3 regions of the Vagococcus carniphilus genome follow, and region 3 is predicted to be linked to each of the others. Evidence: riboswitches for the same ligand, from Rfam matches in the RefSeq annotation. Region 3 holds a riboswitch; each other region holds the start of a gene.
The links. Region 3 has a riboswitch for cobalamin ahead of H9L18_RS00665 (ABC transporter substrate-binding protein). Riboswitches for the same ligand answer to the same signal wherever they lie in the genome.
Positions count from the first base shown of each region.

Region 1: it holds a riboswitch for cobalamin, as region 3 does, so the genes downstream of both, H9L18_RS08230 (Ig-like domain-containing protein) here and H9L18_RS00665 (ABC transporter substrate-binding protein) in region 3, are expected to answer to the same signal.
Region 2: it holds a riboswitch for cobalamin, as region 3 does, so the genes downstream of both, H9L18_RS11725 (1-propanol dehydrogenase PduQ) here and H9L18_RS00665 (ABC transporter substrate-binding protein) in region 3, are expected to answer to the same signal.

Region 1 is NZ_CP060720.1:1,662,589-1,673,636, forward strand. Features, by position in the region: gene H9L18_RS08190 (GNAT family N-acetyltransferase) at 1-992, opposite strand, end outside; gene lepA (translation elongation factor 4) at 1,116-2,954, shown strand; gene H9L18_RS08200 (Abi family protein) at 3,121-3,972, opposite strand; gene H9L18_RS08205 (hypothetical protein) at 4,191-4,703, opposite strand; gene H9L18_RS08210 (GIY-YIG nuclease family protein) at 4,854-5,369, opposite strand; gene H9L18_RS08215 (hypothetical protein) at 5,383-6,366, opposite strand; gene H9L18_RS08220 (serine hydrolase) at 6,382-7,563, opposite strand; gene H9L18_RS08225 (hypothetical protein) at 7,735-8,718, opposite strand; cobalamin riboswitch at 9,118-9,322, shown strand; gene H9L18_RS08230 (Ig-like domain-containing protein) at 9,495-11,048, shown strand, end outside.
Region 2 is NZ_CP060720.1:2,401,948-2,412,995, reverse strand. Features, by position in the region: gene H9L18_RS11745 (oxidoreductase) at 1-218, shown strand, start outside; gene H9L18_RS11740 (BMC domain-containing protein) at 243-587, shown strand; gene H9L18_RS11735 (EutP/PduV family microcompartment system protein) at 613-1,056, shown strand; gene H9L18_RS11730 (cob(I)yrinic acid a,c-diamide adenosyltransferase) at 1,056-1,619, shown strand; adenosylcobalamin (AdoCbl) riboswitch at 1,664-1,811, shown strand; gene H9L18_RS11725 (1-propanol dehydrogenase PduQ) at 2,084-3,196, shown strand; gene H9L18_RS11720 (BMC domain-containing protein) at 3,274-3,618, shown strand; gene H9L18_RS11715 (ANTAR domain-containing response regulator) at 3,662-4,234, shown strand; gene H9L18_RS11710 (sensor histidine kinase) at 4,227-5,642, shown strand; gene eutA (ethanolamine ammonia-lyase reactivating factor EutA) at 5,758-7,191, shown strand; gene H9L18_RS11700 (ethanolamine ammonia-lyase subunit EutB) at 7,253-8,620, shown strand; gene eutC (ethanolamine ammonia-lyase subunit EutC) at 8,639-9,550, shown strand; gene eutL (ethanolamine utilization microcompartment protein EutL) at 9,577-10,233, shown strand; gene H9L18_RS11685 (BMC domain-containing protein) at 10,267-10,719, shown strand; gene H9L18_RS11680 (acetaldehyde dehydrogenase (acetylating)) at 10,733-11,048, shown strand, end outside.
Region 3 is NZ_CP060720.1:135,751-146,798, reverse strand. Features, by position in the region: gene rplI (50S ribosomal protein L9) at 1-367, shown strand, start outside; gene dnaB (replicative DNA helicase) at 396-1,757, shown strand; gene H9L18_RS00685 (adenylosuccinate synthase) at 1,875-3,167, shown strand; gene H9L18_RS00680 (DegV family protein) at 3,249-4,121, shown strand; gene H9L18_RS00675 (C39 family peptidase) at 4,244-4,975, shown strand; gene H9L18_RS00670 (ABC-F family ATP-binding cassette domain-containing protein) at 5,017-6,636, opposite strand; cobalamin riboswitch at 6,807-7,012, shown strand; gene H9L18_RS00665 (ABC transporter substrate-binding protein) at 7,144-8,250, shown strand; gene H9L18_RS00660 (FecCD family ABC transporter permease) at 8,264-9,286, shown strand; gene H9L18_RS00655 (ABC transporter ATP-binding protein) at 9,283-10,071, shown strand; gene H9L18_RS00650 (nitrogenase iron protein NifH) at 10,064-10,894, shown strand; gene H9L18_RS00645 (nitrogenase component 1) at 10,887-11,048, shown strand, end outside.

The DNA.
Region 1 (11,048 bases), 1.5 Mb from region 3:
TTCCAATTAGCAATTGGGTCTTCAACAACAAAATGGAATGGTTTTCCAGTTGTAATAAATGGGTATGACTCGATAAATTTTTCAACATCAACAATTCTTGCCATAAAATAAGGCTCAATCGTTTCTTTGATTTCACTATCTTCAAATAAAAAGGCAATAGGTTCATTTTTAAACGTTTCACCTTGAACTAAATCAACCATTGAAAAATGAGCAGAGACAAAGTTCCATAGGCCGTGTCTTGCTTCTTGATTCAAATAAAACATTTCTTTGATATGGAAAACTTCTTCAGCAATCCAGTAAAAACAAACGCCTTGAGGTTCGCCCTCACGATTGTAATAGATAGCTGCTGTTCTTTCTTCTTCGTTTTCCCAACGCCAATATTCTTCCCAGTTTAAGTCTTGGCGAATCATTGCCCCGTGGTTTTGTTCAGCAAACTGATCATACACCACAAAAACATCTTCATGATTAATATCTTCTCGTTCAACGTAACCAGGAACATCAACACGTTTAGGTAATTGAGAATCTTTAATCTCAAAGGCAATTTTATCAGACATGATTTCCCAGCCTTTACGACGATAGTAGGGAATACTATAAGGGTATAGATAAGAAATCCACTGTTCATTATCACGCATTTTTTCAAGCCCAAGAGAAATTAAATCACTCATTAGACCAAAGTTTGTATATTCAGGGTAAGTTCCAACACCCGTTACCCCAGCCATCTTGTAAACCGTATCGTGAATGTTTACCTCACAAGGGTAGATAGCCAGTTGAGAAATCAGACGATCTTCATGGGTAAAGAAGCCGTAGACATCAGCTTCACGAAGGACAGGTCGTTTAGCTCGGATGATTTCAGATTCATCTTCATAACCACCTTCCTCAATATCAGAATCTGTTACTTGGAACACATAACGAAGTAATTCATTAAATTGCTTTAAGTGTTTCAGTTCAACTTTCTTCAAATACAGAGAATTTTTTAGTTCTTTTTTATCCATTATTTCACACCTCAAATTATTTTCATCCTTATTATAACAAAGACCTACTTAAAATACTTTAAAAACTGCTTAAAGCTTGGTATAATTAAAAATGCTGATTGAAAAGAAAGTAGGAGATTTTATATGAATTTTGAGGAAATGAAAAAAAGACAAGAATCTATTCGTAATTTCTCCATCATTGCACATATTGACCATGGAAAGTCGACATTAGCAGACCGCATTTTACAACAGACAGAAACTGTTTCTGATCGTGAGATGCAAGCTCAATTGTTGGACTCAATGGACTTGGAAAGAGAACGAGGCATTACAATTAAATTGAATGCAGTCGAACTAACGTATAATGCGAAAGATGGAAAAGAATATATTTTTCACCTAATTGACACGCCAGGGCACGTAGACTTCACATACGAAGTGTCCCGAAGTTTAGCTGCTTGTGAGGGAGCAATTTTAGTTGTAGATGCTGCCCAAGGAATTGAAGCGCAAACTTTAGCAAACGTTTATTTAGCCGTTGATAATGATTTAGAAATTTTACCAGTTATTAATAAAATTGATTTACCTGCCGCTGATCCTGAGAGAGTACGTGGCGAAATTGAAGAAGTTATTGGAATTGACGCAAGTGAAGCAGTTCTTGCTAGTGCCAAAGCTGGAATTGGGATTGAAGATATTTTAGAGCAAATCGTAGAATACGTACCAGCACCAACTGGAGACGTTGAAGCACCTCTAAAAGCGTTAATTTTTGACTCAGTTTATGATGCTTATCGTGGAGTTGTCTTAAACGTTCGTGTAATGGACGGCGTGGTAAAACCGGGAGATGTTATCCAGTTAATGCAAAATGGAAAAGAATACGAAGTAACAGAAGTAGGGATTTTCTCTCCAAAAGCTGTTTCTCGTGATTTCTTAATGGTAGGGGACGTAGGTTACGTTACTGCCAGCATTAAAAATATTCAAGACACTCAAGTTGGGGATACAATCACTTTAGCAAATAACCCAGCAACTGAAGCCTTAGAAGGTTATCGTAAAATGAATCCAATGGTTTATTGTGGACTTTATCCAATCGATACTTCTAAATATAACGATCTTCGTGAAGCTTTAGAAAAATTACAATTAAATGACTCTGCTTTAGAGTTTGAAGCTGAAACTTCTCAAGCACTAGGTTTTGGTTTCCGTTGTGGGTTCTTAGGTTTATTACATATGGACGTTATTCAAGAACGTTTAGAACGTGAATTTAACTTAGATTTAATTACAACAGCACCATCTGTAATTTATCATGTGAATAAAACTGATGGTACAACAGTTGTCGTTGATAACCCGGCTGAATTCCCAGAACCAAGTTCAATTGATTCTGTTGATGAGCCTTACGTAAAAGCACAAATTATGGTACCTAACGAATACGTTGGAGCTGTTATGGAGATTTCACAACGTAAACGTGGTGAATTCGTAACAATGGATTATTTAGATGATTACCGAGTAAATGTTGTCTACAATATTCCATTATCAGAAATTGTTTTCGACTTCTTTGATAGATTAAAATCAGGTACAAAAGGATATGCGTCCTTAGACTATGAATTAATTGGTTACCGACCAAGTAAGCTAGTTAAAATGGATATTCTTCTTAATACAGAAACAGTTGATGCGTTAAGCTTCATCGTTCATAAAGAATTTGCATATGAGCGCGGTAAAGCCATCGTCGACAAATTAAGAAAATTAATTCCAAGACAACAATTCGAAGTGCCTATCCAAGCAGCCATTGGAACTAAAATTGTGGCCCGTACTGACATTAAAGCTTTACGTAAAAACGTATTGGCAAAATGTTACGGTGGAGATGTTTCTCGTAAACGTAAACTTCTTGAAAAACAAAAAGAAGGTAAGAAACGTATGAAACAAATCGGCTCAGTAGAAGTCCCTCAGGAAGCATTTATGGCTGTTCTTAAGATGGACGAGGATGAAGGTAAGAAGAAATAACTGAATAAAAAAATACCCACTATTTACTACTATCATTAATTCATAGTAAATAGTGGGTATTTTTAATATCTCAACGTTTCGACATTAAGGTGCCAGTCATTAGGAAACCCCAATGATTCAAGAATATTGTTTATACTAATTGATGTTAACTGATTATCTAAAGTTTTTACTCTTTTTTAATAGTATTATGAAGAGTTGCGTACTGAACATTACTTAGAAAACATTGAAGAATAATGAAAACACTATATACATCCTTTCTATTATCGGAAGGTTGAACATCGTATTTTAAATGAATATCAGGATAATGTTTCAGATCTGCTTTGCATTTAAAATCTAACAATCGATTATTATGAGCACAAATATTTCTAACTTCTCTTATATTTTCTGTAAATGATAACATTATTTCAGGTGTAAAAGGGGAATTAATAACTGTTTTTTCAGATATAAAACTGCAAATATTTTTGGCTATTTTATTTTGTAAATCGGTAGGTAAGCTTTTTAACATTGAGTTTGTTTGCCCGAAATCTAAATAATCTATCAATACCCAAATTGGAACATCATTATGCGTTCTACAATAATGTCGAATAGAGTTTCCGTTATTCCTTTTTTTATTTTGATTTATTAAACTGCTTAATTTTGAAATAAGCCATCCTAACTCTAAAATTTTAGAAGTATCATAATTACTAGTATTTAAGTAAGCATATTGACAATTTGGATAAGCTTCTGAGAAACGATAAGCTAAGATACTTTTTAAATGTTTTTCAGCCTCAGTAATTGCTGTAAAAAAAGCTGTTTTCAATTCTTTATCAAAATAATGTAAATGAGTAATTTCATCAAATGAGGCGTTTGGTAAATACTTATTTATTTCTAAATCCATAAAGTATTTACTGTAACCATTAATTAAATTATAATAATTATTTGTCAGCAAATATTGTTTAGCCTTTTTATAGTCTTCAAATTGTAATCCGCGTTTATAAAGAATACCCAACTGACCGTCTAAATCTTCAAATTTTTTCAAACAAAAAAAAACCCATTCCAAAGAATGAAGGTTTTCCGCACTAGTCCCCGTAGAGATACTAGCACTTTCTCTTATCCTCATTCTATATGTTGTCTTTTATTTTTGCAACTAGTTTATTTTAAAAATTTATAAAAATTAAATAATAAGCATTTCTACATACCTATTATACGAACGTACATTCTGTTTGTAAAGTGTTTATACATATACTAAATTAAATTTTACTCTATAAACACAAACGTCGATGATTGTCCTTTCCCTGAGTCAATGATTATCTCTGTGTTACTAATAATGGTTAATTCAGTAGGTCTGCCATCTGTATCCAAATAAATAGTATTTGTTTCTTCATCATAAGAATGAACTTCAACAGGAATGTTGCGGTCTCCACCAGGGCCAACTGGGCGAGTAGTCCATGTTCCATCTTCATGAATTGTAAAATTATTATCCGTTTGCCAAACAGCCCAAGTTCCTTTTAATGAAAGCATTTTGTCATAAGCTACTTGCTTATTGTCAATCTCTTTTGTTTCTTCAGTAGAATTACCTTTAATTGTTTCTTCTTTTGTTGTGGCTACTGTTTTTTTATCTTTTTTCTCATCTTTGTTATTATTATTTAACGTCTTAATTTCTTCAAGAATTTGTTGTTCTTTTTTATTTGAGACACCTAAAAAATAGCCTCCTCCAAAGGCAATAATAATCAATAAAACAACAATAATACCACTTTTTTTATCACTCATTATTTTTCCTCCTAACTAACTTTTTCAATAAAGTCATTAAACTAATGATAACACCAAAATATAAAAAGTTTTAGTCACCACATCAGCATGTAATAACTAAAACTTTTTTTAAGTCGACTTCTTCAAAAATAAATTTATCTTACTGTGGAATCATTTACTTTTGTTTCCCTTATTTCTATTATATCCTTTTTCATATGCACCAAAAAATCGAATAGCATAACGTTCTAAATCATTTAAGTTACTAAATTCTGAATTTTCAAGAGCTATTGTCTGAATTGTAAATTGATCACCATATTTAAAATCAGCGTATACGTCGCCATTTCCTCGTCCTTTAAAATGATTACCAATTCTATCTAAGACCTTAATACTTTGTCCAACATAATATAAATCTTTTGTTTTATTATGTAATATGTATACTCCTGGAAAATTTTTAATATTTGCGTGTCTTGCTTTTTCATCGTACAATCGTTTATTTCTTATTAACATGAATTCTTCAGGGGTTAATTCAATTGAATTATTTGCTAAATCATTAATTTTAGAGTTTATTTTTTTAGCTTGTATTAGTTGGATTATTAATTTTAAAAAACTTATAGCTAATATTAAAAGGAATATGCGTATTAAATCTTTATTAAAAAGAAAGCTTTCCAGTATATCTGTTACATTCATTTTACAAGCCTCCTTAAAACTCAACTTCTTCAAAAACCAATTTTTCTTGATTATCGCTAGAATAGATTTTTTCACCATCATAGAGATAAATTGTTTTTTCTTTTATATCAGTTTCGGCATCTTTATGTGTAGTGGAAAAGCCATAGACAGCTTTTTTAGATTCATTATCAGTTGTTTTAAATGAGTTAAACTTCTTAATATCGACTAATTCAATTTGTTCAGAATCAGAAAATTTACGATTAAATAGTTGAATTAAGTCATTTGAATGATTTAATTCATAGTCGCCATTAGCTAATTGTTTCTTCTTTTTTTTAAGAGTTTCATTCACCTCAAGGGGTGTAACATTCAATTCTTTTGGAACTTCATCTATCTTTTCAGCCTTTAGAAAGTCACTATTCCCTAAATTGAATTCGAAAGCATCATTTTGAAAGACCGCACTTTTATAACCAGTATAATCAAACGTTTGATAATTATATTCCAGTGGAAGGGGAGAGAGGTTCTCTTTTCCTTCTTGATTTAGCGCATTATAATTTTGAACTGCATTTTTGTAGCTTAGAAAAATTGACTCATTTTCTTCTACAACATAACCACTTAAAAGTGCATAATTTTTAGCTTTCTTCTTTTGTAATTGATTCGAGCTATCTACATAATAATGAAAAGATGGACCGGTATCCAATACTCTTAGCTCAATAAACGTTCCATCACTATTTATTGTAATGATATTCTTACTTAAACCAGTCTCTTTTAAAATGTCACCTTCAAGTAGATAAGTAGCTACATACTTATTTGTGTCTTCAATAATTTTAGCAGGGGAGACATCCATTTTTGGTACTTTTAATCCCATTTTATTTAAAGTTATATCAGACTCATTGTAAAAGTAACTTATTTTTTTCTGAGGTTCTTGTGATGCGTTACTAACATCTTTTTTTACCTGACAACCAGTCAAAGCAATCAAGCTTATAGAGGTTAAAAATAGAATAATTTTTTTAGTTTGCATGCATTACTTCCTTTTCTATTTTAATTGAAGCACTTGATTGTCAACAATTTTAGCGATATCACCAATTGATTTTTCACTATAAGATTCATCATAACCACCAGTCATAATTGTCACAAAATAGGGTTTTTTAGTATCTTTAACAAGAGCAATATCATTACTTACAGCATACATTGGCATCCAGCCAGTTTTGTGGGCGACATCAACCCCAGGTAACCCAACTGCTACACCATCATCAAAAATACTTTGTTGCAACCAATTATATAGCGTGTTAATATTTTTACTCTTATCTTGGTGAGTGTATACATAATTCATTGCTTTAGTTAGAATTCGTGGGCTAGAAAAGGCTCTATTATTCGGTGAAGCACTATCTAAACGTCCTAAATAATTAATAAATTCTTGCTCACCAACGTAGTTTAATAGCATAACATACGCAATATTATCACTGTATCTAATTACTAATTCTGCTAATTTACCAACAGAGTACTGACCGCCAACAGGTTCAAACTGAATAATTCCTGTCCCATCAAGTTTAAAGTTAGCTGTATAAGTTAATTGAGTATTCAAATCAATTTTTTTCTCATCTATCAATGTCATTAAATAAGTAATGAATGGTAATTTAATACTACTTGCTGTTCGATTGATTTTATCGCCATTGTAACTATATGAAAATGATTGATCGACAGCTTCTGCGTAGATGCTAATATCTCCGCCTTTTTCTTTAACAAATTCCTGTAAATCTTTATCTAAATTCTCCTTAAAAGCTTCTTGTGTTAAAGTAGGCTTTCTTTTTTCTTCTCTTTGTTCTATATGAATTTCTCTAGGTTCAAGAATATCTTTTTCAATAAATCCTTTTTTAGGATCGCTAATAATTTCTACCCACTGATCTTGTCCTTGTACAGGTTTGACTTTGACAACCGTTCCAATAGGTAATGCGTCCTCGCTCAATTCTGTACCAGTTAGAGTAACTTTAGGATGTACTTCTTTAGTAACAACTTGAGCCTCATCAAAAACTGTTTTTTTCTCAGGTGTAGTTTCTTTTTTTTCAGCAAGAACTTCTTTAGATGCTGATATTTCTTTTCTTTTTTCTACCTTTTCAGGTACTGGTCCTGCAACACTCTTTACCTTTTTAATCGTGAGGAAGGAGACTACTATTAGGATACAAAACAAACTCAACAAAACAAATAACTTTTTCTTCATTTACCCACATCTTTCTTCTTGATTTTTATACCATCTTTTTTATTATAGGGGATAGAATAGCTTGTTTTCAATACTAGTTGTGATTTTTATAACTAAATTAAAGAAGAAAGCATAAAAAACTCCCTTTAAATAGAAGATAAACTTTCTACTTAAAGGGAGCTGACTTTTTAATTAAAATAGTTGAAATGTAGTTGACGTTTCATCATTTGAAAAATAGATATTTTGACCATCAAATAAGTAAACATTAGTTACTTTGTTTCCATTATTTGAAGAAGTTGTTGAAAAAGCATATTTTGCTTTTATATGATTTTCTTTTTCAGTTTCTACATTTTGATAACTCGTAATATCAAGTAATTTTACTTCATCGCTTGGAGCAGTTTGAGGGCTCATAAATTGAATAAAATCATTGATATTGTTAAACTCATAATGTTTTGATGCTAAATTTTCTTGAGATTTCTTTAAAAAATTATTTATTTCAAGAGGAGTTACAGTTAACTCTTTTGGTGTTTCTTTAGGGACAACTTTTACTAATCGAACAGAATCTCCATTAGCATTTATTTCAAAACCATCTTTAACAAAAAAAGATGTTTGAGCTTCGTTGTCATCTAGTAATTGGTAATGATAGTTTTGAGATAGAGGTGAAATTTTCTCTTCACCTTTTTGATCAATTGCTTTGTAAAAACTGATTGAGTCAGCATAGCTTAAAGACACTTGATTATTCTCTTTAACGACATAACCACTTAGTAACTCATAATTAATCGCATTTTTAGTATGTACTTTATTTTTTTTATCAACATAATAATGAGTAGTTGTTTTTTCTGAATTGTCCTTAAGTACTCTCAATTCAATAAAAGTTCCATCCTCATTAACTTTTAAAAGATTTTTATCCAGTGCTACATCTTTTTTGCTTTCCCATTGAAGAGAGTAGATACCAGAATATTCTTTTGTATTGTCTATCACGTTTTTAGGTGAGACATCTTTTTTAGCATATTTTGATTCTAGATTACTATCTTTTATTTCTTTTTCATTAAAGAAATAAATTGACTCCTTATCTTCATATGCCGAACTAGCTTTAGCTTCATTTTTAAAACTGCATCCACTTAAAGATACCGTAAAAATGAGTAAAGCAACTAAACTTACTGTACGCTTTTTCATATTCCACGTCCTTTATTTTTATTAAACTATTTTTAGAAATTACGTTGTACTCTTAAAAGTCTAAAAGAGATGCTTATTTTGTAAATTTCACGGTACTAGTTTGTCCACCTTCGTAAAATGAATATCAACTATTCTTTTTACGAATACTTCCACTATACTTATACATCATTTACCAAGAAATAAACAAGAATAAGCACTCGAGTTTTCATAACTTTTAATCTGTTTTTAATCATTCGCTTAGTGATAGCGCTTATTCATCAACTTTTTTTATTTTTATTATCTATAGAAGCAACTTTTTTCAAAACTATTTTCAATAAGTCTATTTTTATAAAAAAAGAGAGTTTATTTGTAAAATAACTTTTTTCACAATCTTAAATGGGTGACGAACCCCCTCAAAATAGAGTACAATACAATAACGGTGCTTTTTTTATTTTTAAGCACAATGAATAAAACGTATTGGTAACGGGAAAGAGGTGTAATTCCTCTACAGACCTACCTACTGTGAAGCAGATGAAACCAATGAAACCACGGAAGAGATTCTTCTGGAAGGTTTGGGAGTAAGAAGAAGCTAAGTCAGGAGACCGACCATTTTTCGTTTTTCTAACTTTTTGTAGGAGAAAAGTGATAAGAGCAACTTTTTTGTTGAATCCTTAAAACTACCTTTTACAAAGAGGTAGTTTTTTTATTTTGATTTGTAGGAGGAGGATAAAGTTAGAGTTTTTTTGTTATGTCGCATGATGTGCGATTATTATTGTTTTTAGGGAAGGAAAGAGAAAATGAATAAAAAAATGAATTCAAAGTTTTTTAATTTATTGTTAGTGGTTTCGATGGTTTTATCTACTTTTGTTGGTATTCCATTCCAAGCTTTGGCAACAGAGAACACTGCTGTTAGTGTTGAAGAAAAAAGTAGTGAAGATGATTTAAGTCTAGGGTCTGGTTACCTAGGTGTACAAACAGAAGCAGCTGTTTATGATGATTTTACAAATGATATTTGGTTACAATACCAACAAAAAACGTTGAATGTTGATGAAACAGTTGATTTAAGACCTTGGCGTGTTGAACAAATTGTTTCAAATAATGTTGCAAACGATGTGGCTAGACCAAATTTCCATTTTGAAATTATTTCTGGTGATAGTGTTACTTTAAGTGATACTGAAAGCACTGAAAAAACACAAGTTAAAGCCGTTAAGCCTGGTACAAGTGTGGTTCAAGTGACTTATGACGCTCTAACTTATAAAGATAAAACATGGGGAGCAATCTCACCTGTTAATACAGGATACGCTGTCTTTGTTGTTGGTCAAGATGGACAATCTAAAATAACATTAAGTGATGAATTAATGAATTGGCGCCATTATGACACTATTTATTACTCAGAAGGAGAAACAACACCGTATTCATTTACAGTAAATGCGACAGATGCTGAATCGACTCGTGTTTTAGTAAACGGTAATGAAATTGAAGGTAATGATGGAGAATTTACTGCTGATTTAGAAAATAGAAGCAATATCATTAGTGTAGAAGCTACTGATAAAGAAGGTCGTATTTCTTCATTACATAGAGTAGTTGACGCACGTTTTATTGAAGTGAATGTTGAAAATAAAACAAATCCTGACGAAGATTTTGTTGTTGGTGATACTGCCAAAGTTAGTTTTAAAGGTATCAATCTACCAGTTTTCAAATTAGCAACTATCTATAATCCAGCTCCAAATGCTTGGGGCGGAAAAGGCTCATTTGTAGAATATAAAAATAATAAATCAGAAGAATTTAAAGGACGTTCTGGTCAATACGATTTAGCGACAAAAAATTCTTTTGACGTTGAACTCAAAGAGGCTGGAGATCATACTTTTACTAGTCCAAATGGTATTTTTACTAGTTGGTGGGGATCTAAATTAGGTAGTGATTTAGCGGCTTCAGGACCTGGAGAACCTAATTTAAATGCTGATATGCTAGAAGGCTACTTCTCTAAAATGCCTGATTTTACTATTTCTGTTGACGAAATAGTGGTTCAAACAGAGATTAAACTTGCTAAAAGTGAATTAGAGTTAACGACAGGGGATAGCGAATTAGTTGAAGCTGTTGTTAAACCAGAAAATAAAGCAAAAAGATTAGTTTGGTCAAGTTCTGATAAAGAAGTAGCAACTGTTGATAAAACTGGTAAAATTACAGCGGTTAAACCTGGTAAAGCAGTTATTACTGCTAGCATTAATAAGGTAAAATCGGAATTAACAGTTACAGTTGTTGAAAAAGGATACAAAGAATTAGTTGCTCATAGAGAAGCAACTATTAAATCTTTAAATTCATATAAAAATTTAAAAGACTACCGTGAAACA
Region 2 (11,048 bases), 750 kb from region 3:
CTGAAGAAGTGGAAGAAGCGTTAGAGTTTTCTGATTTAGTATCAGCTTGTAGACCCTTTGTTTTTACTCCTGATTGGGCAAAAAAGATACAACAGGGAGAATTGATTGAACTTCCAAGTACAGGAATTGACTGGCAGTTAAGACAAAAGTTGAACATACCAAGAAATCTTTGGAAGGGAATTGAATCTTCTCCAGATTGGTATTTATATAAATTTTAAATTAAGAAAATAGAGGTCATAAAAATGAATGAAAAAAATAGAATTATTCAAGAATCGGTGCCAGGTCGTCAGATAACGATTGCACATATTATTGCGAACCCAGATGACCGTGTTTACGCTAAAGTTGGTTTACATGACTATGATAAACAAGCATTGGGAATTCTGACTATTACGCCAGGAGAAGCAGCTATTGTGGCTTCAGATGTTGCTGTCAAAGCAGCAGATGTTAGAGTGGCTTTCATGGATAGATTTAGTGGAACTTTAGTTATTGCCGGTGATGTGATGGCAGTGGAAGCAGCAATTGAAGCTGTTAGTGATACACTAAGAAATATGTTGAATGTCTCTACAGCAAAAATAACCAAATCGTAAGTAATAAAATAAGCAGGTGAATTGATTGAAAAAAATAATGTTTGTTGGTGCTGTTGGAACAGGGAAAACAACATTAACCCAACGTTTAGAAGGACACGAAATTGTCTATTCAAAAACCCAAGCGATTGAATCCAATCGTTTTATAGTAGATACACCAGGAGAGTTTATCCAAAGACGCCAGTTTTATAGCGCGCTACAAGTTACCTCAAGCAGTGTGGACTATATTGGTCTTCTTCAAAGTGTTGATGAGTCATTTAATACATTTCCACCAGCATTTGCTTCCATGTTTTCAAAACCCGTTATTGGTGTTGTAACGAAAATTGATAAAGCAAACAGTGAAGAAGAGGTTAATCGTGCGGCACATGCATTAAAAAATGCTGGAGCAAGAGAGATTTTTCATGTGTCTTCTTATGATGATAAAGGAATAGAAGAATTGCTTAAATTTTTAGGAAAAGAGGAGGATGAATAATGGCAAAGATTTATACTAAAACAGGAGATAAAGGTGAAACTAGTATTATTGGTGGCGAAAAAGTAAAGAAATGTTCTAACCGTGTGGAAGCATACGGAACAATTGATGAATTAAATTCTTTTATTGGGATTATTGTTAGTCATATGAAAAGTAGCATTGATGTCAAAAAAGATTTAGGTGAAATTCAACAAATTCTATTTGATTGTGGAACTGATATGGCGACACCAAATAGCACAAAAGGATATCGAACAAGTGCAGAATCTATTGAGTGGTTAGAAAGTTGTATTGATAAATACTTAGCTTCACCACCACCAATTACTGAATTTATTATCCCTGGTGGAGATCCAGTTGCAAGTGAACTTCATTTTGCAAGAACAATCGCAAGAAGAGCTGAACGAATTGTTGTAGCAGCGAGTTTAGAAGGCGAAATCAATCCTGAAGTTTTAAAATTTTTAAATCGATTATCTGATTATTTCTTTGCTGCTGCAAGATTAGTTAACTATCGAGAAAACAGAATGGATGTAAGCTACAGAAGAAATAGCCAAGTTTTTTACAATGATTAAAAAAAACATTGAAATAAAAAAATAAGTATGATAGAATCGGGCTATAGATTGAGAAATGTTATTTTTTAGATGGAACTTTGGTGAAATTCCAAGACGGTCCCGCCACTGTAATAAGCGTAAGCTTTAAGTCAGGTCTTTCTAATAATTAACGACATGGTAATTACTGTTTCGAGGCAAAACAGTGGTAGTTAGAGAATAAATACAGTAAGAAGTTCTAACATTTAACCTATTGTTTTATTTAACAGTAATCACCATAATTGGATACTGAATAAACACAACGATTTGTGTTTTGATAAAACAAATGGCAAATGGAGATACTTACTTCTGGTAGGTTGTAGCACAAAGGGGTGCTGTCCTTGCCTTTTTTGTTTTCTAAAATATAATAGTTGGCAATGACGCTACCGAATGAATCCTTATTTAAGGAATTTTTTTTGGTGGCTTTTTTTATTATCGGAGGTGGAAAAATGAAGCAAGTAAAATTCGGTACAGATATTTATATTGGTACAGATGCTTTAACAAAATTAAACGATTTTCAAAACGAACGTATATGTGTTGTTACTGATAATTTCATGGTTGAATCAGGCATGATTAATTTCGTAACAAGTAACATAAACGATTCAAACGAACACGCTATCTTCACGGACATCGTTCCTGATCCAACAATTGAAAACGTTGTTAGTGGAGTAGAAGAGCTAAGCAAGTTTAATCCAAGTGTTATGGTTGCTCTTGGTGGAGGTTCTGCGATTGACGCAGCCAAAGCGATTAAATTAATGGGAATGAAATTAGATATTATTAAAGAAGTAACTTTAGTTATCATTCCAACAACAAGTGGTACTGGTTCAGAAGTAACAGACTTTTCAGTTATCACAAATAAAAAAGAAAATTTAAAATATCCATTAGTGGATGACTTGTTACAACCAGATATTGCTATTTTAGATTCACGTCTTGTTGAAACAGTACCTCCAACTATTACAGCTGATACTGGTATGGATGTTTTAACACATGCCCTTGAAGCTTATGTATCAACAGAAGCAACTGACTTCTCTGATGCTTTAGCAGAAAAAGCTGTGGAGTTAATCTTTGAGTATTTAGAAAGAGCCTATGTTGATGGAAAAGATAGCGAAGCAAGAGAAAAAGTTCATTATGCTTCATGTCTAGCAGGTCTTGCATTTAATCAAGTTTCTCTTGGTTTATGTCACGGAATTGCACATACTGTAGGTGGTAAATTACATTTAGCACATGGTCGAATTAATGGTATCTTGTTACCATCTATCGTACAATATAATAGTAATGAGAATCAAAGAGCTCTAGAAAGATACGCAACGTTAGCTAGAAAACAAGGTTTATCTAACTCTAAAGGTAAAGTGGCAGTTAGAAGTTTAGTTAATCGCATCACTGAATTAAGAGCGAAGTTAAATATGCCAGCTAACTTTATAGATGCTGGATTTACAAAAGATGATGTAACTCCTCATTTAGCAACAATTAGTGAGGAAGCATTATTAGATCCAACAACTAAAACTAATCCAAAAACACCTACTAAAGAAGATGTTAGACAAATTGTTTCAAAATTATTTTAAACTAGATTAGTTTTTACGCTATAATTGAGGTAGAACATTAAGTTCTATTAAATTGAGTGAGTGAAAGGGGGAGCAGCTTGGAAGAGAAACAACGATTAATCCAAGAATATGTTCCAGGAAAACAAGTCACGATGGCCCACATTTTAGCTAATCCTAATCAAGATAGCTACGATAAATTAGGTATTATCAATGATGGACAGAGTGCTATAGGGATTCTAACCATTACACCTAGTGAAGCAACTATTATTGCTGTTGATACAGCTCTTAAAGCCGGTGATGTTGAAGTAGGCTTTGTTGACCGATTTAGTGGAACAGTGGTTTTAACAGGAGATTTATCAGCAATGGAAGAAGCATTTATAGCTGTTCTTCGGTTTTTAGAAGAAACGTTAGGTTTTTCTATCACTAAAGTTACCAAAACATAGACGTTTTGAAAAAGTGAAATTAAAAAAGGTGGGAGTGAGGCTCGTGAAAGGAAAAATTATCATTGTGGATGATGAACCTCTTACAAGAGTTGACTTGAGAGATATGCTAGAATTGGAAAATTATGATGTAGTTGGCGAAGCTGCAGATGGTTTTGAAGCAATTGAACTAGCTAAAAAACATCAACCAGATTTAGTTATTATGGACATTCAAATGCCATTATTAGATGGTTTGAATGCCGGTAAAAAAATTATGTCAGAAAAATTAGCTAATTCAATATTAATGCTTACAGCATATAGCGATGTTAATCATCGTGAAAAAGCAATGGGCTTTGGAGCTTCAGGGTACTTAGTCAAACCTTTAGATGAAAAATCTTTTATTCCTATGGTGGAAGTCGCAATCACTAAGGGAAAAGAAGTTAGTAAACTCGAAAAAAATGTAGATAAATTATCCGAAAAATTAGAGCAGCGAAAAGTGATTGAAAAGGCCAAAGGAATTTTAATGGCGAATCAATCGATTGATGAAGAAGCTGCTTACAAGCAAATTCGAAAATTAAGTATGGATAAACGTTGTCCGATGATTGATGTAGCAGAAATGCTAGTGATGGCTAATGATTGATAAGAATATTTACGAGTTAAGCCATAAGTATTCAAGTTTAAGTGATTCTGATATTGATGAGCTGATAAAAGAAGCTAGAAAAATCGAAGAAACAAATCGGTATCAAGAAGAAGATGTTTTTATTGATATCTTATCTGATGTAACAGATGAAGCAGTTGTTGTTTACCATCGTCCACCAAAAGATAATGACTCCATTTATAAAGATAATGTAGTAGGAAAAATTGCTAAACGATTGAATGAACCAGGTGTTTATCGAACGTTTGAAACAGCTCTAATTACTGAAGGGCTTCTTGCAAAGACGCAAGAGAACCAGTGGATTAGGCAAAAAGTTTTTCCGTTACGAAATAATCAAAAAACAATTGGAGTATTAATTGTGGAATTTCCAGTAAAAGAAATTAGAAGCGAAGGATCAAACAATGTTGCTGCGAATAACATGAAAGTTGTTGATACAACTTCATTGTTCTATAGTACATTGATGGATAATCTTGATGAAGCGATTTTAATATTTGATGAAGATGGTTACTTGATTATGAATAACGATGTGGCAAATAGTTACTATTTCCATTTTGGTTATATTGAAAAAATAATTGGTCTTCACTATGACAATCTTTCATTAGACACAACAACATTTGAACAATTGATTTATTTAAAAGATACAGAAAAATGGAAAAATGTTAGTAAAAAAGAAATAGTATTTGGAAGTTCTCACTTTCAAATGAAACGTTTCTTTGATAAAAAAACTGGCATGTTTACTATGATTCTGCATGATAAAACCGAAATTTATAATCGTGAAGTTGAGATTGTAGAAAAATCGGTGGCAATCAAAGAAATTCATCATCGTGTAAAAAATAATCTTCAAAGTATTGTTTCTTTACTGAGAATACAATCAAGAAGGTCAAGTAATCAAGAAGTCGTTAAATTGTTGAGAGAAAGTGAAAATAGAATTTTAGCAATCTCAGCAACTCATGAATTATTATCGAGGAAAGTGGATAATGATGTCTCCTTAATCGAGGTTTTGGATTTAACTATTTCTAACTGTAATCGAGCTTTTTTAGATAATAAAAAAGTCCAAATTGAAAAAAATATTGACCCGACTATTCGAATGGATAGTGATAAGACAGTAACAGTTGCCTTGATTGTTAATGAGTTAATTCAAAACAGTTTTGAACATGGTTTTTTAACAGAAAATCAAGACAACCAAATTAAAGTCGATGTTGAAAAACTTGAAGATAACATGGTGTCTGTTGTTATTAAGGATAATGGATCTGGCTATAACACAGAAAAATCTGAGAGTAATAGTTTAGGATTAAAAATCGTTACAAGTTATGTTAAAGATAAATTGCGAGGTAAGTTAAAAATTATCTCAAGTCGAACAGGAACATCAACTTATTTTTCTTTTAAAATTTAATAGATTTCAAACAAGGTAGTTTGAATAAAAAAAGCAAAGACGCTTAAAAGAATCCTGAGTATCAGGGTTATTTTAAGTGTCTTTTTATATAATTTTGTGAGGAAGGAGTGACTGAATGTCGGAAGAAGTAGTATTAAGTGTCGGAATTGACTTAGGAACATCAACAACTCAAATGATTATTTCTAAGTTATATATTAAAAACATGGCATCTTCTTTTACAATTCCAAGAATTACAATTACTGATAAAGAAGTTGTCTTTAAAAGTGACATTATTTTTACACCAATTTTGGAAAATAATTTAATTGATGTAAAAGCCATCGAAAATTTTGTTAAAAATCAGTATGAAAAGGCAGGTATCTCCAAAGAGGATATTCAAATTGGGGCTGTCATTATTACTGGAGAAACAGCAAGAAAAGAAAATTCAAGCAATGTGTTACAAGCTTTAAGTGGTTATGCTGGGGATTTCGTTGTAGCAACAGCAGGTCCTGATTTAGAAAGTATAATTGCTGGGCGTGGTGCAGGTGCTCAAACCTATTCAAAAGAAAAACACACAACAGTAGTTAACTTAGATATAGGTGGGGGAACAACTAACTTAGCCTTGTTCTATGATGATGAAGTATTTGATACAGGTTGTCTAGATATTGGTGGAAGATTAATTAAAGTTGATCAAACAACTAAAGAAATTAAATATATAGCACCTAAGATTAAAGAAATTATTCGTAAGGAAAATCTTCCAATATCATTAGGTCAAAGAACAAGTGTTGAAGAGTTGACACCTATCATTAAAATTATGGTAAACGTTCTTGAAAATAGTGTTGGACTCGGTGAACCAAGTCCTTATTATGAAGAGATTATTACTAATAAAGGTTTATCTTTCAATCGAAAAATAGAAGCTATTTCATTTTCAGGTGGAGTGGCAGATTGTATTCATTCAGATCTTTATATGGATCCATTCCAATATGGAGACATTGGTTTATTACTAGGAAATGGTATTGCTAATTCTAAATTAGTTTCCGAAATTGAAGTGATAGAGTCGGTTGAAACGATTCGAGCTACAGTAGTAGGAGCAGGTTCTCATACAGCTGATATTAGTGGTAGTACGATTACCTATAAAGAAGAAATCTTACCAATTAAAAATATGCCAATTTTAAAACTATCAAGTCAAGATGAACAAGGCTCTAGGGATGAATTGGCAGATGCTATTGAGAAGAAAATGCAATGGTATCAATTGGAACAAGAATTTCAAAATATTGCTTTAGGAATTGAAGGGGAGAAAAACCCGACATTTCAACGTGTGTTGGACTACGCAGAAGCAATCGCTAAAGGTTTAGAACCAATTATAAAAAGAAATGAACCTTTAGTTGTAAGTGTCCAACAAGATATGGCGAAAGCATTAGGACAATGTTTACACAGTGTTCTACCAAAAGATTATCCATTTGTTTGTATTGACAGTGTTAAAGTTGAAAATGGAGATTACATCGATATTGGAATGCCAGTAGCTAATGGTAGTGTTCTACCAGTTGTAGTAAAAACATTGATTTTTAATTAGCGGAGGCGCTTAGTGCTGAAACTAAGGTAAATAAATATCCCTTTAAGGAGGAAAAATAAAGATGATTTTAAAAACCAGACTTTTTGGTAAAGCGTACGAATTTAAATCTGTTAAAGAAGTACTTGCTAAAGCCAACGAAGTAAAATCAGGAGACACGTTAGCTGGCGTTGCCGCAACATCTGCTGAAGAAAGAGTTGCTGCAAAAGTTGTTCTTGCACAACTACAATTAAAAGATTTGTACAACAACCCAGTAGTGCCTTACGAAGAAGATGAGGTTACTCGTATTATTATTGATGATGTCAATAAGAGAATGTACGAGCAAATCAAAAACTGGACAGTTGAAGAACTAAGAGAATACATCTTAGACTTCAAAACAAATGACTATGAGATTAAACAAATTGGTCGTGGTTTAACATCTGAAATGATCGCTGCTGTTACTAAATTAATGTCTAATATGGACTTAATCTATGCAGCTCAAAAAATTATTGTTATCAAAACAGCAAACACTACAATCGGTGAACCTGGTCGTTTATCTGTACGTTTACAACCTAACCATACAACTGATGATATCGATGGTATTACTGCTTCTTTATTAGAAGGTTTATCATATGGTATTGGGGATGCGGTATTAGGACTTAACCCAGTAGATGATTCAACTGAAAGTGTTATGCGTATTTTAAATAAATTTGAAGAAGTTAAAAATGAGTGGGAAATTCCAACTCAAACATGTGTGCTAGCTCACGTTAAAACTCAGATTGAAGCAATGAAAAAAGGAACACCAACTGGTTTAGTATTCCAATCTATTGCTGGTTCTGAAAAAGGGAATACAGCTTTTGGTTTTAATGGAACTGATATTGCAGAAGCTAAAGCTTTAGCTTTAGAAACTGGTGCGGTTGCTGGACCAAACGTTATGTACTTTGAAACTGGACAAGGTTCTGAGTTATCATCTGATGCTCACTACGGTGCTGACCAAGTAACAATGGAAGCTCGTTGTTATGGATTTGCTAAACGCTTTGATCCATTTATGGTTAATACAGTGGTTGGATTCATCGGACCTGAGTATTTATATGATTCAAAACAAGTTATCAGAGCTGGTTTAGAAGACCACTTCATGGGTAAACTTTCAGGAATTTCAATGGGATGTGACGTATGTTACACAAACCATATGAAAGCTGACCAAAATGATGCTGAAAACTTAGCTGCATTATTAAACATGGCTAATGTTAACTTTATCATGGGTATTCCTCATGGTGATGATATCATGTTAAACTACCAAACAACTGGTTACCATGAAACAGCAACATTACGTCATTTAATGAACAAACGTCCAACAAGAGAATTTGAAAAATGGATGGAAAAAATGGGACTTATGGAAGATGGTCGCTTAACTGAAATCGCTGGTGACGCATCAATTTTCTTTAAAAAGTAAAGGAGGTCAAACATAACAATGGATGAAAAAAATCTAAAGACACTTATTGAATCTGTCTTAGCTGAAATGGCTGGAAAAGAAGGTCAAGCAACACCTGCTGAAGTCGTTGCTAATGTTCAAAACCAAGTAACACAAGAAATGTCAAACTCTGACATTGAAGAAGGATTTATTCCTGATATTACAGAAGTGGATATCAGAAAACAATTTTTAATTCCAAATGCTAAAGACGAAGAAGGGTATTTGAGAATGAAGTCATTTACACCTGCTCGTTTAGGTTTATGGCGTTCAGGACCTCGTTATAAAACACAATCAATGCTACGTTTTAGAGCAGACCATGCAGCTGCACAAGATGCTGTATTCTCTGATGTTCCTGAAGAATTAGTAGAAGAAATGGGATTCACATCAGTCGTTACTAAATGTACTGATAAAGATGAGTATGTGACACGCCCAGATTTAGGACGTCAATTTGACGAAGAAAATCAAGCGATTATTAAAAATAACACAACTCGTGGTGCTAAAGTTCAAATTATCGTTGGTGACGGATTAAGTTCAGCTGCAGTTGGGGCTAACATTAAAGAAATTCTTCCTTCAATTAAACAAGGTTTAAAAATGTTTGATCTTGATTTTGATACACCAATCTTTGTTAAATACTGTCGTGTTGGAGCAATGGATGAAATCGGTGAGTTAACTGATGCTGATTGTGTATGTATGTTAATCGGTGAAAGACCTGGTTTAGTTACTGCTGAATCTATGAGTGCTTACTTAGCTTACAAACCAACTGTTGGAATGCCAGAAGCTAGACGTACAGTTATTTCTAACATTCATAAAGGTGGTACACCAGCTGTTGAAGCGGGTGCTTATATCGCTGAAATTATTAAAAATATCATTGATAAGAAAAAATCAGGTATCGATTTAAAAGAATCTGAGTAATTTTTAAAAAATAGGAGGAAATATTCATGATTAATGATGCATTAGGAGCTAATGTACTTAGCGTTAAAATTATTTCCAACGTTGATGCTGGAATGGCTAAAGCGTTAAACTTAGATCCAACAAAGCACCGCAGTTTAGGTTTAGTAACTGGGGATTGCGATGATGTTACTTATGTTGCTTTAGATGAAGCAACTAAAAAAGCTGTTGTTGATGTTGTTTATGCTCGTAGTCTTTACGCTGGTGCTGGAAGTGCTAGTACAAAATTAGCTGGTGAAGTTATCGGTATTATTGCTGGACCAAACCCTGCTGAAGTTAAAAGCGGCTTAGACGTAATCGTTTATGAAATTGAAAACAGCCCAGGATTTATCAGTGCTAATGAAGATGATAGCATTCCTTACTATGCACATTTAGTGTCTAGAACAGGTACTCATTTATCAAAAGAAGCTGGTATTAAAGAAGGCGAATCATTAGCTTACTTAATCGCACCACCGATTGAAGCAATGTATGCACTTGATGCAGCAATTAAAGCAGCTGATGTTGAAGTTGCAGCCTTTTATGGTCCTCCATCAGAAACAAACTTTGCTGGTGGGTTATTAACAGGTAGTCAATCAGCTTGTCAAGCAGCATGTGATGCATTTGCTCAAGCTGTTCAATCAGTGGCGGCTAATCCAAAATCATATTAGTCATTAATTAATATTTAAAAGGAGGTAGCCGAATTGAAAATTGAAGCACTAGGTTTAGTCGAAATCAAAGGTTTTTTAGGGGCAGTAGCTGCTGCTGATGCCGCTTTAAAAACTGCTGATGTCGTTCTTTTAAATGCTGAAGTTATTAAAGGTGGTCAAACAACTATTCAATTAACTGGAGATGTTGCTGCAGTTAAAGTAGCTGTTGACTCAGCTACAGCTGTTGCTGAAAATCTTAATTGTTTACTTTCTAGTCACGTTATTCCTCGTATGGCTGAAGATACAGCTAAAATGGTTATGGAAAGCGTAAAGAAAAAACAAGCGTCAAAACCGAATAAAGTTGAAGAAATTAAGCCAGAACCAGTAAAAGAAGAAGTAACTGAAGTTAAAGAAGTAAAACCTGAACCAGCTAAAACTGAGAAGAAAAACTCAGACGTTAAAAAAGAAAAAAATACGAAAAAAAAACCGAAAACAAATAAAAAATAGGAGGGAATAAATTTTGGTAAACGTAGTAGATAAAGATCTAGTATCGATTCAAGAGGTACGTAATTTATTAAATGATGCAACTGAAGCTCAAAAAGAATTAGCAACTTTTTCTCAAGAAAAAATTGACAATATCTGTAAAGCAATGATGGCTGCAGCATACGATAACAGAATTAAATTAGCAAAAATGGCAAATGAAGAAACAGGATTCGGAATTTGGCAAGATAAAGTAGTCAAAAATTCATTCGCTTCTAAAGCTGTTTGGGATAGTATTAAAGATATGAAAACTGTAGGTGTTGTAAAAGACGATACAGTAAACAAAGTAACAGACA
Region 3 (11,048 bases):
TTTACTAAAAAAAGGGCTAGCTGTTGAAGCAACTGCAAAAAATTTAAGTGAATTAAAAGGTAAAACAAAAGCAAAAGAAAAAGAAGATGCAGAAGTATTAGAAGAAGCCACTAAATTAAAAGAAATTATTGAAGCAGAAGATTTTGAAGTGGTTATTAAGTCTAAAGCTGGAGAAGATAGCCGCTTATTTGGTTCTATTCCTTCTAAGCAAATTGCAGATGCGTTAGAAAAACAACATAAAATTAAAGTTGATAAACGTAAAATGGATTTAAAACAACCAATTAAAGCATTGGGCTATACTAATGTCCCAACTAAGCTACATCAAAAGGTAACAGCTAAATTACGTGTTCATGTTGTTGCTGAATAATAAAGAAGGATAGGGGAATTATTTTAAAATGGAACTTATCCAACAAGATAGAATTCCACCACAAAGTATTGAAGCAGAACAAGCAGTTTTAGGTTCTGTTTTTTTAGACTCAGATTCAATTGTAGAAGCAATGGAATATATTGAGGCAAAAGATTTTTATCGTCGTTCTCATCAAACTATTTTTCAAATTATGATTGATTTAAACAACCGTAATGAAGCAATTGATGCTATTACAGTGAAGGATCAATTAGAACAAAAAAATATGATTGAAGACATTGGTGGAGTTAGTTATTTATCAGAATTAACTTTGAGTGTCCCAACTGCAGCTAACGTAGGTTACTATGCTCAAATTGTCGAACAAAAGTCTTTACTAAGAAGTTTAATTCAAACAGCGACTGATATTGTTACAAGTGGTTTTGAACAAGATGAAGATGTAGAGAGTATTTTGGATGAAGCTGAAAGAAAAATTTTAGAAGTCTCTGAAAAAAGAAATCGAAGTGGCTTTTTGGCTATTGCAGATGTTTTAGGAGATTCAATTAATCAAATAGAAAAATTATCCCAACAAGGTGAAGCTATCACAGGTCTTCCTACGGGATATCATGCATTAGATAAAATGACTGCAGGACTTCAAGCAGAAGAGCTAATCATTTTAGCTGCAAGACCTGCTGTTGGGAAAACAGCCTTTGCTTTAAATATTGCTCAAAACGTAGGAACTAAAACAGACCAATCAGTAGCTATCTTTAGTTTGGAGATGAGTGCAGAGTCCTTAGTTAATCGGATGCTCTGCTCAGAAGGTTTAGTAGAGGCAAGTCATTTAAAGACAGGTCAGTTGTCAGATGAAGAATGGGACAATATCATTGTAGCTATGGGTAGTTTATCTAAAGCTAATATTTTTATCGATGATACTCCAGGAATCAAAATTTCTGAAATTAGAGCAAAATGTCGTAAACTTCATCAAGAACAAGGTGAGCTAGGTTTGATCTTAATTGACTACCTTCAATTGATCGAAGGAACAGGTCGAGAAAATAGACAGCAAGAAGTATCTGAAATCTCGCGTCAATTAAAAAAATTAGCTAAAGAATTAAAAGTACCGGTAATTGCTTTATCACAGTTATCACGTGGAGTAGAACAAAGACAAGATAAGCGTCCCGTTTTAAGTGATATTAGGGAATCGGGTTCGATTGAGCAGGATGCTGACATTGTGGCCTTTCTTTACCGTGAAGATTACTATCGTAGTGAAGACGGTGAAGATGAGGAACCACCAGAAACAAATAATGTGATAGAAGTTATTATTGAGAAAAACCGTAGTGGTGCTAGAGGAACAGTCGAATTACTGTTTATAAAAGAATACAATAAGTTTTCTTCACTATCTCCAAGAGAAGAATTTTAATGTTCGTAATTAAGTTGTTTTTATAAAAATAAATAAATAACGTTCGGTTTTATTGAAAAATAAAAAACATTTTGTTAAAATAGTTAAGTAATACGAATAATAGAATGGAGTGTTAATATGTCATCAGTTGTAGTAGTAGGAACGCAGTGGGGCGATGAAGGTAAAGGAAAAATTACAGATTTTCTAAGTGAAAATGCTGAAGTAATTGCACGTTATCAAGGTGGAGACAATGCTGGTCATACGATTCAATTTGATGGGACAACATATAAACTACATTTAATTCCGTCTGGGATTTTTTATAAAGATAAAATTAGTGTGATTGGTAATGGAGTTGTCATTAATCCAAAGTCGATTGTAAAAGAATTACATTATTTAGCTGATCACAATATTGAGACAACTAATCTGAGAATTTCAGATCGAGCACATGTGATTTTACCTTATCACATTAAATTAGATCAACTTCAAGAAGATGCTAAGGGTGAAAACAAAATAGGAACAACTATTAAAGGAATCGGACCAGCCTACATGGATAAAGCTGCTCGTGTAGGAATTAGAATTGCTGATCTTTTAGATAAAGAAATTTTCGAAGAACGTTTGCGCGTTAATTTAGAAGAAAAGAATCGTCAATTTACTAAAATGTTTGATTCAGAACCTTTGTTGTTTGAAGAAATCTTTGAAGAATATTATCAATATGGACAAGAAATAAAACAGTATGTGACAGATACTTCAGTCATTTTAAATGATGCTTTAGATGAAGGTAAACGTGTTTTATTTGAAGGAGCCCAAGGCGTGATGCTTGATATCGATCAAGGAACATATCCTTTTGTTACTTCTTCTAATCCAGTTGCTGGTGGTGTTACAATTGGTAGTGGTGTTGGACCTTCTAAAATTAATAAAGTAGTAGGGGTTTGTAAGGCTTATACGTCACGTGTAGGTGATGGACCTTTTCCAACTGAACTATTTGATGAAACAGGCCAACAAATTCGTGAGGTTGGACGTGAGTACGGTACAACAACAGGTCGTCCACGTCGTGTCGGCTGGTTTGATACTGTGGTGATGCGTCATTCTAAACGTGTATCAGGAATTACTAATTTATCTCTAAATTCAATAGATGTGTTAACAGGTTTACCAACTGTAAAAATCTGTACAGCTTATGAGTTAGATGGAGAAAAAATATATCATTATCCAGCTAGTTTAAAAGAGTTATCTCGTTGTAAGCCAATCTATGAAGAAATGCCTGGTTGGTCAGAAGATATAACATCATGTAAAACATTGGCTGAATTACCAGAAAATGCGAGAAACTATGTACATCGTGTTTCTGAATTGGTTGGGGCTAGAATTTCAACTTTTTCAGTTGGTCCTGATAGAACGCAAACAAATGTCTTAGAAAGTGTCTGGGCACAAGTTTAGTCTAATATATTGGAGAAGAAGTTAAAAAACTTCTTCTTTTTTTTTATAAATGATAGTAAGATGAAAGGAGGAGGTAATAAAATGAAAAGACAATTTGATTTGTTGGTAGATTCATGTTGCGATTTACCTTATGATTATATCGAAAAAAATGATATTCAATTAGTTAGCATGATTATTAATTTGAATAATAAAGAATATGTAGATGATTTAGGAAAAACATTTGATTATAACTGGTTTATGGAACAGCTAAAAGAAGGTGCTATGCCTAGTACTTCTCAAATAAATATTGGTACTTATTCTGATGTATTTAAAAAATATGTTAGTAGTGAGGAGCCGTTACTTTATTTAGCTTTTTCATCTAATTTGAGTGGCTCATTTAATAATGCTCTTTCTGCATTAAATATGTTAGAAGAAGAGAATGGAAAATTACCTGTTACAATTGTTGACTCTAAAGCAGCTTGTTTAAGTGAAGGTCTCTTAATAAAAGAAATTATTAACCAAAGAGATCAAGGCAAAAGCTTAGAAGAAGTCATAGCCTGGTTAGATAGCACTATTAATAAAGTCCATTCTTGGGTAACGGTTAATGATTTGAATCATTTAGAGCGTGGAGGAAGAATATCCAAAACATCAGCTACAATAGGAAGTTTAGTAAAAATTAAACCGATTATTCATATAGATGAAGCAGGAAGATTAATTAGTGTGGGGAAAGTTAGAGGTCGAAAAAAGGCATTAGAAAAAATTGTCGACGAGACTAAACGCACGATTATAAATGAAGAAAGTCAAACTTTATTAATTGCCTACGCAGGAGATTTAGAAGCAGGTAATTATGTGAAAGAGTTGATTCTTAAAAAATTGAATGTGAAAGATGTTGAATTATTGCCAATGGGACCAACGATTTCAAGTCATACAGGTTACGGGGCAATTGCTGTCTTTTCTTTTGGTATTGATAAATAAAAAATCGCAAATTATTGCGGTTTTTTTATTAACTAAAAATAAGAGATTACAGTATGAAAAGAGATCAAACTTTGGCATAATGGGAACTAGGGTAAAAACTAAGATGAGTCAGGGGGAATTTTATGAAGAAGAAGACTCCGGTTTGGTTACTTTCCTTGGGCATCTTAACGATAGTCTTTGGCTTTTTTTCAATGTATATAAACGATTGTTTAGCTAAACAAGCAGAAGTTGCTCTAGAGCAGCAGAAAAAACAAGAGTTAGCTAAGAAAAAAGTAGTTAAAAAGACTTATTTAGAGGAAGTAAATGATAAAATAAGTGCTAATCAATTTAAAAATCGAATGGAGATACCATTAGTTTTACAAACAGATAAACGTTGGAAAGATACTTATTATGGGGTAGAAGATGGGGATCCTATTCAAAATACATTGGAGATTAACGGATGCGCAATAGCCTCGTTAGCAATGGTTTCCTCTTATTTAGACAAAAAAGAAGAAACACCTTTAGATATTTTAAAATGGTCAGGCAATCGATTCTTTTCTAAAGATCAAGGAACATCATGGAGTATCTTCGGTATGTATGCAGAAGAGCATAATTATCTGTTTGCTGATTTAGAAGATAACATGGAGCTTGTAAAAGCTCATTTAATGAAAGGTCATCCTGTTATTATTTCTGTAAAACCAGGCTATTTTACTGAGATAGGTCATATTATGGTATTATCTGGGTACAACGAGGAAACAAATACGTTTTGGTTAAATAATCCAAGTGATACGAAGAAAAAAAGTCATACAGTTAAAGAATTTAAAGAAGAGTTTTTAAAGCAAGAAGCCATTCGTTATTGGGCAATATACAAATAAAAAAAGCTGACTCAAGTAAAGTGAGTCAGCTTTTTATTATATTAAAAGATTTTTGCTAATTGTTCTTTGACTGTTTCATTTTCTAAAAATTCATCATAAGTTGTCTCCGCACGGTCAACAACACCATTATCAGATACAGCAATGATTCTATTTGCTGTTGTTTGAATAAATTGGTGGTCATGAGAAGCAAATAAAATAGAGCCGTTAAAAGCAATTAAGCCATCGTTTAATGCAGTGATTGATTCTAAGTCCAAGTGATTTGTAGGATCATCTAAAACTAAGACGTTAGCTTTTGAAAGCATTAATTTAGATAGCATACAACGAACTTTTTCTCCCCCTGAAAGAACGTTAACTGATTTCAGCACATCTTCTCCAGAGAATAACATACGTCCTAAGAAACTACGTAAGAAAGTATTATCAGATTCTTCTTTTGATGCATATTGACGTAACCAATCAACAATTGATTGATCTGTATCAAACTCATCAGAAGTATCTTTTGGTAGGTAAGCTTGGCTTGTTGTCACACCCCAACGAACAGTTCCTGAATCAGGTTCCATGTCACCCATAATGATTTTGAAAAGAACAGTTGTTGTGATGTCATCTTTTGCAATAAAGGCTGCTTTATCATCTTTTCTTAGTGTAAAGGAAACATTGTCTAATATTTTCTTACCATCAATTGTTTTAGAAATATTTTCTACTTGTAATAAGTCGTTTCCGATTTCACGTTCAGCTTTAAAGCCAACGAATGGGTAACGTCTTGATGAAGGTTGAATATCATCTAATTCAATTTTATCTAACATTTTTTTACGTGATGTTGCTTGTTTAGATTTAGAAGCATTCGCACTAAATCTAGCAATAAATTCTTGTAATTCTTTTACTTTTTCTTCTTTTTTAGCATTTTGATCTGATTGAAGTCTAGCTGCTAATTGGCTTGATTCTAACCAGAAATCATAGTTACCTACGAATAATTTAATCTTTCCAAAGTCTAAGTCTGCCATGTGAGTACATACTTTATTTAAAAAGTGACGGTCATGGGATACAGTAATAATCGTATTTTCTGAGTTGATTAAGAACTCTTCTAACCAGGCAATAGAGTCACGATCTAATCCGTTAGTCGGCTCATCTAGTAATAAGACATCAGGTTGACCAAAAAGAGCTTGCGCTAGTAAAACTTTTACTTTTTGTCCAGCTGTTAGTTCTGACATTTTTAAATCATGTAGACTTTCTGGAATGTTTAATCCTTGTAAAAGGCTTGAAGCTTCAGGTTCTGCTTCCCATCCATTTAATTCAGCAAATTCACCTTCAAGTTCAGCTGCTTTAATGCCATCTTCATCTGAAAAATCAGCTTTCATATAAATAGCATCTTTTTCTTGCATCACTTCATAAAGGCGTTTATGTCCCATAATAACAGTGTTTAAAACAGTGTATTCTTCATAGTCAAAATGATTTTGTTTTAAAGTTGCTAAACGTTCATCTGGACCTAGTGTGACGCTTCCTGTTGAAGGGTCTAATTCTCCTGATAAGATTTTTAAGAAAGTTGATTTTCCAGCTCCGTTTGCGCCAATCAACCCATAACAATTTCCTGGTGTGAATTTAATATCTACATCTTCGAATAATTTTTTATCTGGAAATTGCAGACTAACGTTTGATACAGTAATCATGTAATCCCTCACTTTTTTTATTTTGCACAAATTTGTGTGTCTATCCGATTATATCGGGCTTAGAGCATGAATGCAAGGTGTAACTATCTGATTAAAATTTGATCATTAGATAAGATAACAAGATGATTAAGAGAAGTGTTGATCAAAGATAATGTGAAGTGAAATACTAATCAATCTCTAATGAAAGCGGTTCTCATCGGTGCTACAATGAGGCTATTGAAAGATTGGTTGATTGGAAGTTGGTTAAAAACCAACACGGTGACCGCCACTGTAAGAGGGAGTACGTAATCGTTTAATACACTGGATAAAACTGGGAAGTAAGATTATTTACGATGAACTTGAGTCAGGATACATCAACCTTTTTTTATAGGCTTACCTAACGGATTCATTAGGTGGTTTTTTTATGGTGTATTAATTAATTAATTCATGTAAAGAAAAACCAAGGAAACTGTTTATTAGGTTTCCTTGGTTTTTTTGTTTATAAAAAAAGATAAAGGAGTTTTTTTAATGACAAGTAAAACAAAATTATTCATGGGAATGGCATTAAGTACTGCGCTATTATTAGGTGGTTGTGGTTCAACTCAAGATAGTACTAAGACTAAGGAAACGAAGAAAGAAGAGACTCATATAGTAGAAGATATTGCTGGAAACAAGGTTGAGGTTCCTAAAAAAATAAATGGAATGGCCATTACACCTCTTCCATGGTCAGCTATTGTTTATGCTGTTGATGGGTCTGCAGATCATATTATGGGTGCAAGAGAAGGAACAAAACAAGCTTATGATATTTCGATTTTACCTAAGATGGAACCTAAGATGGGAGAAATAGATACGTCTTACATTGATAATAATGGCGGTATCAATATGGAAGAAATAGCTAATGTTAAACCGGATGTAGCTCTTTTATGGGATAGTCAAACAAAAGAAAGAGAGCAACTTGAAAAATTGGGAATTGCTCCAGTTATGATTAACAGTGATACGATTGATAATTTAAAAGCAGGGTTTTCAACTGTTGGTCAGTTACTAGGAAAAGAAAAACGTTCAGATGAAATTAATAAAAACTATGATGAAGCACATGAATATTTATTATCTAAAGAAGATAAAGTTAAAGAGGCTGATAAAGTTAAAGTTTTATTTATGAGAGGCGAGACCTTACAATTACAATCTTTTAGTGTGTATGTTAATGATACAGTCATTGAATTAGCAGGTGGCGAAAATGTGGCTCATGATTTAGTTGGAAAAGGTAATGTGGAATTAAATATGGAACAAATTTATAAATGGAATCCTGATATTATTTTCTTAACTAATTTTGATGAATCTAAACCAAGTGATTTATATGATAATAAGATGGAAGGTAAGGACTGGAGTAAAATTTCAGCAGTTCAGAAAAAACAAGTTTATAAAACACCAAAAGGAATCTATCGTTGGGATGTTGCTGGAGTTGAAACACCATTAATGGTTCGTTACATGGCATCTAAAATTCAACCAGAAATTTTCTCTGATGCGGACTTTGAAAAAGAAGTTAAAATATTCTACAAAGATTTCTTTGATTACAATTTATCAGCTGATGATATGGATTTTATAACAAATCGTGAGGCGAATAAAGAAAGTAAATAAGAGGTAAGAAGACATGAACAACATAAACAAATGGAATGTGAAATGGTTGATTTTAGTCATGACTTTATTACTGGGTGTTACAGCTTTGCTTGCTTTATGCATTGGACGCTATTGGATTAGTCCACAAGATGTTATACGGGTTTTCTTAATTAAAGGAAAAATGCTGGATCAGAGTCTTTCAGGAATGGAAGAAAGTGTTATTTTTACTTTAAGGCTGCCAAGAATTTTAGCTGCTATTTTAATAGGTAGTAGTTTAGCTTTGTCAGGAGCAGTTTACCAAGGGATTTTTAGAAATCCTTTGGTATCTCCTGATATGCTAGGTGTTTCAGCGGGAGCATGTGTTGGAGCAGCAGCAGGTATTCTACTAGGTGTTGGTAGCCAACTTGTTCAATTAACTGCCTTTTTAGGTGGATTAGTTGCTGTTTGGTTAGCAATGTTTATTCCTAAACTTGTTCGTAATAATACGATGATTATTTTAGTTTTATCAGGTGTTATTGTAGGTGGATTAATGACAGCAATTTTAGGAATGATTAAATACATGGCTGATGCTGAAACGGAGCTAGCAGAAATCACTTATTGGCAAATGGGAAGTATTGCAAAAGTTTCAATGACAGACTTAGTTAGGATTTTTCCTGTGATTTTATTTGCAACTGTTTTGTTATTAGCTCTTAGTTGGCAAATTAATATTTTGTCATTAGGAGTTATAGAGGCAAAAACACTTGGAATCAATGTGACTCGCGTAAGAACATTGGCTATTCTAGGGGCAACACTTTTAACAGCGTCTTCTGTCTCAATTAGTGGAACAGTTGGTTGGGTAGGGTTAGTTATACCTCATTTAGGACGAATGATTATAGGAGATGATAATCGTAGATTACTCCCAGTAGCTTGTTTACTTGGTGCCATCTTTATGATTGTAGTTGATACTTTAGCAAGAGTTTTAACTTCTGCAGAATTACCATTAAGTATTTTGACAGGATTAATAGGAGCTCCATTCTATGTCTTATTATTATTAAAGCAAAGGACGCGATTAGTGTGAAATTAGAAGTAAAGAATTTATCTTTTGCCTATCCTAAATCAGCTCCTACCTTTTCTAATGTTAATTTTGACCTTCATAGTGGTGAAAGTTTAGTCATTTTAGGACCAAATGGAGCAGGTAAATCGACGTTGTTAAATTGCCTAGTCAATCTGTTAACTCCTGTTAGTGGAACGGTAAAAATTAATGACGCAGAAATTCATCGAATGAATCCAAAAGAGGTCGCTCAAGAGATGGGATATGTTCAACAGCAATTATTATCTGTTTTTTCTTATTCAGTGAGAGACTATGTTGTAATGGGAAAAGCCCCTTATTTAGGGATGTTTAGTCAACCAAGAAAAGAAGATTATGAAAAAGTAGATCAGTTGTTAGAAGAATTTGGATTAAGTCAATTTGCCAATCATTCTTATGCTGATTTAAGTGGTGGACAAAGGCAACGAGTAGCGATTATAAGAACACTTATTCAAACCCCTTCAATTATTCTATTAGATGAACCAACGGCCCACTTAGATGTTGGCAATCAATATAAAACAGTAGAAAAAATAAAAGAATTAAAAAAACAAGGTTATGCAGTCATTATGACAACGCATAATCCAGATCATGCTTTAATTTTAGATGATAAAACAGGTATTTTGGAGGCATCCGGCCGTTTTACATTTGGAGAAGCTAAAGATGTTATTAATGAAAAAATGTTAAATGAATTGTACCAATGTGATTTAAGTCTTAAAGAAGTACCAGAGTTAAATCATCAAATTTGTGTGTATATGGGAGGTAAGAATAATGACTAAAAAAATTGCATTTTATGGTAAAGGTGGTATTGGTAAATCAACTGTAGCAAGTAATGTTTCAGCAACATTAGCTAAACAGGGATACCGAGTTTTACATATTGGATGTGATCCAAAAGCTGATTCAGTAAGAACTTTGGTAGGAAAAAGAATACCTACTATTTTACAACAAATTAAAGCAAAAGGTAGAGAGATTAAAAGAGAAGATTTAGTCTTTGATGGTGTTTATGGAACGCAATGTGTGGAAGCAGGAGGCCCAACTGCTGGAGTTGGCTGTGCAGGGATTGGCATTACAACTATGATGAAAGAGTTGACACGTTTAGGTGTTTTTGAAGAAGAATGGGATTTCATTGTTTATGACGTCTTAGGTGATGTTGTTTGTGGTGGTTTTTCATTACCAATGAGAAAAGCCTATGCAGAAGAAATTTACATAGTTTCTTCATCAGATTTTATGTCTCTTTATGCAGCCAATAATATTATGAAAAGTTTGATTCATTTTGATAAAACGGGTGAGACGATGGGTGGTATTATCTTAAATCGTTATCAAGATGAGATGGATGAAAAAATCGTTTCTAATTATTTAGGAAAAGTTCATGCAAAATGTACAGGAGTTATTCATGATTCAAACTTTTTAAAACGAGCAGATTATCAACAAAAAACAGTTGTCGAAGAATACCCAGAATCACTTGCAACAAAAGAATTTGAAACAATTTGTGAGGCTATTAAACAACCTGTAAAAGATTTAATGATCACACCCTTTGATGAAGATGAGTTGTATGAATGGCGAGAAACATTAGTAGAAGAAGAGGGCCTAATACATGGTTGAGTTAAAGCAAAAAAAAATGCCAGTTAGTTGTCGAAAAGAAACTAAAAGTGTGACTGATTGTTTATTAGAATTGGAAGATGTTTCTATTATCTGTATTGGTCCAGCTTCTTGCTTGCGTACTTTTTATTTTCAAGAAGGTGAGCTAGATATTTTG